One region of the Micromonospora sp. NPDC023869 genome, then DNA from elsewhere that is predicted to be linked to it. Evidence: riboswitches for the same ligand, from Rfam matches in the RefSeq annotation. Region 1 holds a riboswitch; the other holds the start of a gene.
What was found. Region 1 has a riboswitch for cobalamin ahead of ACZ31C_RS10810 (energy-coupling factor ABC transporter permease). Riboswitches for the same ligand answer to the same signal wherever they lie in the genome.
Positions count from the first base shown of each region.

Region 2: it holds a riboswitch for cobalamin, as region 1 does, so the genes downstream of both, metE (5-methyltetrahydropteroyltriglutamate--homocysteine S-methyltransferase) here and ACZ31C_RS10810 (energy-coupling factor ABC transporter permease) in region 1, are expected to answer to the same signal.

Region 1 covers NZ_JBVHKD010000003.1:45,758-50,034, reverse strand. Annotated here, with positions in the region: gene ACZ31C_RS10825 (energy-coupling factor ABC transporter ATP-binding protein) at 1-23, opposite strand, end outside; gene cbiQ (cobalt ECF transporter T component CbiQ) at 20-763, opposite strand; gene ACZ31C_RS10815 (energy-coupling factor ABC transporter substrate-binding protein) at 763-1,092, opposite strand; gene ACZ31C_RS10810 (energy-coupling factor ABC transporter permease) at 1,089-1,781, opposite strand; cobalamin riboswitch at 1,812-1,986, opposite strand; gene ACZ31C_RS10805 (DUF2267 domain-containing protein) at 2,112-2,516, shown strand; gene ACZ31C_RS10800 (roadblock/LC7 domain-containing protein) at 2,521-2,940, opposite strand; gene ACZ31C_RS10795 (YncE family protein) at 3,130-4,277, opposite strand, start outside.
Region 2 covers NZ_JBVHKD010000010.1:152,254-156,530, reverse strand. Annotated here, with positions in the region: gene ACZ31C_RS24985 (ABC transporter substrate-binding protein) at 1-492, opposite strand, end outside; gene ACZ31C_RS24980 (FecCD family ABC transporter permease) at 518-1,606, opposite strand; cobalamin riboswitch at 1,772-1,984, shown strand; gene metE (5-methyltetrahydropteroyltriglutamate--homocysteine S-methyltransferase) at 2,105-4,277, shown strand, end outside.

The DNA of each region.
Region 1 (4,277 bases):
AACAGCGGCGGGTCGCCGCTCACCCGAGCGCCACCAGCAGCCGGGTGGCCAGCACCACCGCCGCCAACAGCAGCACGGTGGTCGCCAGGAACGCCACCGACGGTTGCCGCACCTCGGTGCGTACCGCCAGCGAGCCGGTGTAACCGCGCAGCGCCAACCCCTCCTCCCAACGCCGGGCCAGCGAGAACGCCCGGACGAAGACCGCGCCGGCCTGCCCGGCCAGCGACCGGTAGGTGCTGGCCCAGGTGCGGTAGCCCAGCCGGGCCGCCTGGGCCTGCCGCACCGCGTGCACGCTCTCCAGCAGCAGGAACAACATCCGGTAGATCAGCGCGGCCACCTCGGTGACCGCGCTGGGCACCCCGAGTCGCTGGAGTCGGGGCAACACGTCGGCGAGCGGCGTGGTGGCGGCGAACAGCAGCAGGCAGAGCAGCGCGGCGCAGGCCCGACCGGCGGTCGCGGCGGCCGTCGCCAGCCCCTCCGGCGCCCACCGCACACGCGTCGGGCCGGAGACCGCCACCAGCATCGGCACCGAGCCGGTCAGGATGAACAACAGCGGGGTCCGGGCCGCCCGGACCAGCAGGCGCGGCGGCAGCGCCGCCGGCCCGAGCAACGCCACCGCCGCGGTCAGGCCCACCACCAGGGCGCCCGGCCACGGTGGCAGGAGCAACGCGCAGCCCAACAGCCCCAGGGCCAACAGGGCCTTCTCCGCCGGGTGGCGGCGTCGCCAGGGGCTGGCGTACGCCGCCACGTCCAACGCGAGCACTAGTCGGTGGTTTTCTCCCCGGTCGCGGTCTGCTCGCCACGCAGCCGCTGCCGGGTCCGGGCGACCCCGAAGTAGTAGCCGAGGAACCCGGCGCCGAGGGCGGCCTGGAGCGCGAACAACGCCGACTCGATCTCACCCGACGGCGGCTCGTAGATCGAGCTGAACCACGGCTCGTAGTCGGGGTGGTCGTTGACGATCGCCTCCTCGGCGAGGGCGTCTGCCCCGGCGAACGGCTCCTCGCCGCTGCCGAGCCCCAGCACCAGCGGCGCCACCGCCAACGCCACCACGGCGAGCAGCAACAACAGGTTGGTCCGGCCGAACGACTTCACGCCACCGCTCCCTGGGTCGTCGGGGCCGGACGGCGCAGAATGCCGAGCCGGCGGAGTTCCTGCGGGCTCACCCGGACCAGCAACCGGACCACTAGGACGGTGAGCAGCCCCTCGCTGATCGCCAGCGGGATCTGGGTGACCGCGAAGATGGACCCGAACTTGGCCAGCGCGCCGACGAAGCCCGAATCCGGGTCGGGGAAGGCCAGCGCGAGCTGGGCACTGGTCACGCAGTAGGTCGCCAGGTCGGCCAGGGCGGCGGCGAAGAACACCGAGATGCCGAGGCCGCCACCGAGCCGGCGGATCAGCGCGTACACGCCGAAGGCCACCCAGGGGCCGACGATCGCCATCGAGAAGACGTTCGCGCCGAGCGTGCTCAACCCGCCGTGGGCCAGCAGGAGTGCCTGGAACAGCAGCACGATCGTGCCGAGCACACTCATCACGGGGGCTCGGAACAGGATCGCGCCGAGACCCACACCGGTCGGATGGGAGCAGGAGCCGGTCACCGAAGGGATCTTCAGCGCCGACAGGACGAAGGTGAACGCCCCGGCCGCGCCGAGCAACAGCTTCGCGTCGGGGTTCGCGCGGACCTGCTGGACCAGGTTGCGCGCACCGTGGATGACGAACGGTGTCGAGACCGCGAACCATGCCGCCGCCTGCACCGGTGGTAGGTAGCCCTCAGCGATGTGCATGAGTCGACCTCCCCTTCCAACACCTCGTGGACGAGATCACACGTCGGGGTCGGTCTCCTGGCTCCCGGATCGTCGCGTACTCCGGCCTTCCCAGGTCCTCCACGGACCCAGTGGCGTACAAGTCGGAGCGAACTCCCCGGTCACAGTGGCGAGGGCCGCGCCGGTCTCACACCGGCTTCCCGTTACCGCGACGGCGCGACGTTATCCGTTCTGCGCACCGGCGCACAAGACTCATCGATGCCCCAGCGGCCGTACTCGGGTGAAGAGTGCCGTTTGTCACGACGATTCCCGGGTAGACGCCAGATCCGTTGCGAGAAGGGGGCCGGCGGGTTGGACGAGAACGAGTTCATCGAGTCCGTGGCGAACCGCACCGGCGCGTCGACGGAACAGGCGACCGCCATCGCGCGCGCCACCCTGACCACGCTGGCCGAGCGGATCGACGGAGGCGAGGCCCGGGACCTGGCCGAGCAACTCCCGGAAGGGCTGCGGGCGTACACGTTCGCGCCCAGCGAGACCGCCGAACGCTTCGGGCTCGACGTGTTCGTCCAGCGCGTCGGCGGCCGAGCCGACGTCGACCCCGACCTGGCCGAGGCCGGCGTCCGGGCGGTGATGGACACCATTCGAGGTGACGTCGCCCCCGCCGACTACGACGACGTCATCGCGAACCTGCCGGCCGAACTGTGGCAGGTGGCCAACCCGGCGCCGTCCTACGACGCGCAGCGCGACCGCGGCTAGCGGATCACCGGGCGGTCAGGTGGGGTGCCGGCTCCACGTACACCGGCAGGTGATGCCCGGCCCGGGCGCAGAAGAGGGCGACCTCGTACGCCATGTCGCCCACCTCGGCCGAGCCGTCGATACCGACGGTGAGGATCGCCCCGTTGCCGGTGGTGGCGTGGAACAGGAACGCCCGCGACATCTGCACCACCACCTGGTGCAGCTCACCCTCACCGCACAGTCGGGCGGCGGCCAGACCCAACGCCTGGAGACCACAGACCACACTGGACAGTTGCTCGGCGATCTCCTCGTCGATGCCCCGCGAGGCCCCCAGCATGATGCCGTCCGGGGAGAGCACCACCGCGAACTTGGCACCGGGCACCCGATCCACGATGTCGTCGAGCGCGTCGTTGAGATTCTCGGCGGTGACCAGGGCATGGGTCATAAGGGCGCTGTCCTCTCGTCGAAACTCCTACGTTCGTACCAGAGAAGACCCGGCGTCAGGGGGCTGACACTCCCCCTGATCCTGTTCCCTGATCCTCCTAACGTACGACGACGCTGGTCACCCTAATCGGACGGGTCGGACGGCACGATCACGCCGGGAATCGCTCCTCTGACCGACGGTGACGCCCGCTCAGGACGACGGCACCGGGCCCCGCAACCCCACCAATCCGGGTACGGCGACACGACCCAGTTCGGCGCCGCTGGCCGGGTCGAGCCATCTCAGCGCGTCCCGCCCACCCACATAGAGACGACCGCTGTCCGGGCCGAGGAGGAGACCGCTGACGGGAGCGTCGACCGGCCGTTCGGCGACGACCCGCAGACCGGCGGCATCCACGGTACGCACCACACCGGCCCCGCCGAGGAACAGTCGATCGTCGTCCGCCGTCGCGTACGCCGGGCCGGACGCTACGGGGACGGCGGCGGTGCGGCGTACCGTCAGCTCCTCGGTGGAGATCTCGGCGACGGTGCCGGAGGTGAGGTCGGCGACGTACAGCCGGGAGCCGTCCGGGGCGATCGCCATGGCGTGCCCGTCGGCCGGTCCCTCCCCGAACGGGTGCGGCAGGTCCACGCAGTACGCCCACCGCTCGTGCAGGTGCAGCGTGTGCACGAAGGCGTGGACGTCGCTCCCCGGCCGCCCGCTGATGCGGTCCCGGGTGTGCCGGTGATCGGGTTGGTGGGTGTAGAGCGTGTACAGGACGTGACGGGCCGGGGCGAGCACGGCCTGCCGCCCGTCGCCGCGCATCTCCTCCTCCGCGCCCGCCGGAATCGTCTGCTTGAGGCGGGTCTGCAACGGGCCCGCCACACCGGTGGCGAGGTCGACCACCCGGACCCGGTACCGGTCCGGTGCCTGCGGCGGCAGCCACTCCAGCACGAACAGGCCGCTGTGGTCGTGGGTGAACGCCTCCGGGACGACGTTGCCCGGCAGCCGTAGTCGCTGCCGCACTCCATCCGCGTCGGCGATCAGCACCGGCGTGACGTCCCGCCCGGCCGGAGACGCTGCGGTGACGCTCACCGCCTCGGTGGTCAGTGCCACCCACCTGCCGTGGGCGGAGACTGTCTGCGGCACCCAGCGTCCGGGCAGTCGCACCCGCGCGGAGGCGACACCCGTGGCGGTCTCGATCCGCCAGAACGCGGTGTCGGCGCCCTCCGGTGCGCTCGCGTACACCGACCGCCCGTCGGCGGTGGCGACGGCGTGCGGAATGACCTGCCGCTCGGCACCGCGCAGCAGGACGACTCCGTCGGCCAGGTCCAGGAGCAACGGATCCGGCGGCACCGCCG
Region 2 (4,277 bases), on a different contig from region 1:
GTCGTCGAAGCTCGGCACGGCGGTGCTGTCCGGGCACATCGCCGGCTCCTCCAGCAGCGGGATGTCCACCGCCTCCAGGGTGTCGCGGGAGAGGTTGTCGACCTCGCCGAGGACCAGGTCGGGCTCCTGGCTGATCACCACCTCCTTGGAGATCTGGAGGTGGCCGCTGGTGTCGGTCTTGTCGGTCAGCAGCGGGATCCGATCCAGCTCGGCCTGGGTGGCCGCGTCGTAGTACTCCTTCGGGTACTGCCCGGCGCGGGCGGTGGCCCGGTCCAGGACGCCGAGCGCGTGCAGGTAGGGCACGGCGGCGCTCTTGAGCAGCACGACCCGCTGCGGAGGGGCGTCGAAGGTGACGTCCACGCCGCAGTTGGTCACCGTCACCGGATAGCCGGGACCGGCCTCGGTCGGCCCGTCGGCGGTGCCGCCGCACCCGGCGACGAGCAGCACGCACGCGGAGGCGGCGGCGGTGGCGAGGCGGGTTGCCTTCAACATCGTTTCTCCTTGACGGGTGGGCTCTTCAGGCACCGGAGGCGTGCAGACGGCGGATCAGGACCAGCAGGAAGGGAGCGCCGAGCAGGGAGGTGATGATGCCGATCGGAATCTCCTGCGGCGCCAGCAGCACCCGGGCCAGCACGTCGGCCCAGACCAGCAGGATCGCCCCGAGCAGCGCGGCCACCGGCACCACGCGGACGTGCGGCGCGCCGACGATGCGTCGGGCCAGGTGTGGCACGACCAGGCCGACGAACCCGATGCTGCCGGCGGCGGAGACCAGGATGCCGACGCTGAGCGAGACCAGCACGAGCAGCCGGAGCCGGAACCGGTCCGGCGAGACGCCCAGGGTGTGCGCGGTCTCGTCGCCGATGGCCAGGACGTCGAGTCGCCGCCCGACGACGGTCAGGTAGCCGATGGTGCCGATCAGCACCACCGCGGCGATCAGCAGCAGAGCGTTCCAGCGGGCCAGGCCCAGCGACCCGAGGAGCCAGAACATCACCGACCGGGCGCCCTCGGCGGAACCGGAGGCGAAGATCAGGAAGCTGGTGGTGGCGTACAGCGCGTACCCGACGGCGACGCCGGCCAGCAGCAGCCGGATGGAGGTGACCCGGCCGCCGCTGCGCGCGATCAGGAAGACCAGCAGCGACGCGCCGAGCGCGCCGACGAACGCGCTGGTGGATAGCGCGTACTGGCCGAAGCCGGCGCCCGCGCCGAACAGGATCGCGGCGGCCGCGCCGCTGGAGGCGCCGGAGTTGATCCCGAGCAGGTACGGGTCGGCGAGCACGTTGCGGACCATGGCCTGCAACGCCACCCCGCAGACCGCCAGCCCGGCGCCGACCAGCATGCCGAGCAGGACCCGGGGCAGCCGGACCTGCCAGACGATCGCCTGCTGCGGCCCGGTCCAGGTCACCTCGCCGGGCACCCCGAGGAGCTGGTGCCCGATGATCCGGGCCACCGTGAGCGGGGGGATGCCGATCGCCCCGGCACCGACCGCGACCAGCCCGGTCAGGAGCAGGCCGATAGTCAGCGCGAGCAGCCAGAGGCCGGTCCGACGGCGCTGCGCCGCCACGCCGAGCACGTCCGTCCGGCTCGTCGGCAGGGTGGTGACGCTCACCGCACTCCCACGCAAAGTCGTTGTTCTTGCCAAGTCTTTGCAAAAACTAACACCAAGATCACGCCAGCGGAAGGCGGATGAGTCGTTGTTCACCCGCCGCTCGACCCGGCGTCGCGGCGCGGACATCACACCGGCGCGACGGTCGTCGGGCGCGATCCGGACGCTAGGATCCGAAGCGGTACTGGTTCGCCCCGGCCGTCCGGTCGGAGCGTCGTAAGAGGGAACCCGGTGTGAATCCGGGACTGCCCCGCAGCGGTGAGTGGGAACGACCGCCGTCACACGCACTGGACACCTGTCCGGGAAGCGACGGCCAGTAGGAGACCGGCCCAGCCGGTCGCGCCCACGAGTCCGAAGACCTGCCCGTGCCGCGTGCGCAGCCGCGCACGCCGCCGTCGGCCTCGCGGGAGGGCCAGGGCGAGGCCGGTCGTCGCGCCGTGCCCTCCCCAGCCTTCCCCGGAGCCGTACCGCCGGACCTCGAGGGAAGGGAACCCTGGCGACATGACCACTCCGTTCGGCACGAGCACCGTGCTCGGCTATCCGCGCATCGGCCCGCGTCGTGAACTCAAGACCGCGGTCGAGGGCTACTGGGCCGGCCGCGTCGACGAGCCGACCCTGCGGGCCACCGCCGCACAGGTACGCGAACAGACCTGGCGCACGTTGCACGACGCCGGCCTGTCCGCCGTACCGTCCAACACGTTCTCGCTCTACGACCACGTGCTCGACGCGGCCGTCACGGTCGACGCCGTACCCGACCGGTTCCGCCGGCGGGGCCTCGGTGAGCTGGACACCTACTTCGCCATGGCACGCGGCACCGCGCAGGAGCCGCCGCTGGAGATGACGAAGTGGTTCGACACCAACTACCACTACCTGGTGCCTGAGATCGGCCCGGACACCGCCTTCGCCGCCCGGGCCGACAAGCCGCTCGCCGAGTACGGGCGGGCCCGGGAGCTCGGCATCACCACGCGTCCGGTCCTGGTCGGCCCGGCGACCCTGCTGCTGCTGTCCAAGCCCACCGCCGACGCGCCGGACGGGTTCCGCCCGTTCGACCGGCTGGACGACCTGGCCGACGTCTACGCCGACCTGCTGTCCGCGCTCGCCGACGCCGGGGTGCCGTGGGTGCAGCTCGACGAACCGGCGTACGTCGGCGACCGGTCCGACGCAGAGATCCGCGACCTCGGTGCCGTCTACGCCCGCCTCGGCGCGCTGACCCACCGGCCCCGCCTGTTCGTCGCCGCCTACTTCGGCGAACTCGGCGACGCGCTGCCCGCGCTGCTGGACACGCCGATCGAGGCGATCGGTCTGGACCTGGTCGCCGGACCCGGCGACCTGGACCGGCTCGCCGGCCACGGCGCGCTGCCGGGCCGGACCGTGGTCGCCGGGCTGGTCGACGGCCGCAACGTGTGGCGGACCGACCTGCGGGCCGCCGCGGCCGTCGGCGCCACCCTCACCGGGCTCGCCGACACCGTCGCGGTGTCCACCTCCTGCTCGCTGCTGCACGTGCCGGTGGACCTGGCCGCCGAGACCGACCTCGACCCTCGGCTGCGCGAACGGTTGGCGTTCGCCCGGCAGAAGGTGGACGAGGTGGTCGCGCTCGGTCGGGTGCTGCGCGACGGGGTGGGCGAGCTGCCCGCCGCGCCTCCGCCTCCGCCGGCGCAGTGGCGTGACGACGCGGCCCGCGCCCGCCTGGAGGCGCTGCGGCCCGAGCACACCCGACGCGGCCCGTACCCGCACCGTGCCGAGGCCCAGCGTCGACGCCTCGGGCTGCCCGCGCTGGCGACCACCACCATCGGGTCGTTCCCGCAGACCGACGCGCTGCGCCGGGCCCGGGCCGAGCACCGGGCCGGTCGCCTGGACGCGGCCGGCTACGCCGAGCGGATGCGGGCCGAGATCGCCGAGGTGGTGGCCGAACAGGAACGCCTCGGGCTGGACGTGCTGGTGCACGGCGAGCCGGAGCGCAACGACATGGTGCAGTACTTCGCCGAACACCTCGACGGCTTCGCCGCCACCGCCCACGGCTGGGTCCAGTCGTACGGCTCCCGGTGCGTACGCCCGCCGATCCTGTACGGCGACGTGACCCGGAGCGTACCGATCACGGTGACCTGGTCCCGCTACGCCCAGTCGCTCACCGACCGGCCGGTCAAGGGCATGCTCACCGGCCCGGTGACCATCCTGGCCTGGTCGTTCGTGCGGGTGGACCAACCGCTGGCGGAGACCGCCCGACAGGTCGCGCTGGCCCTGCGCGACGAGGCGCGGGACCTGGAGACGGCGGGCATCCGGATCATCCAGGTCGACGAGCCCGCGCTGCGGGAACTGCTGCCACCGCGCCGCCGGGACCACACCGCCTACCTGGACTGGGCGGTGGCCGCCTTCCGGCTGGCGACCAGCGGCGTCGCCGACGCCACGGCGATCCACACCCACCTGTGCTACTCGGAGTTCGGTGAGGTGCTGCCCGCCATCGACGCCCTGGACGCCGACGTGACCAGCATCGAGGCGTCCCGTTCCCGGATGGAGATCCTCGACGACCTGGCCACCGTCGGCTACACCCGGGGGATCGGACCGGGTGTCTACGACATCCACTCGCCCCGGGTGCCGGATGCGGCCGAGGTGGTGACCGCGCTGCGCCGGGCGGCGGCGGTCGTCGACCCGCAGCGGCTCTGGGTCAACCCGGACT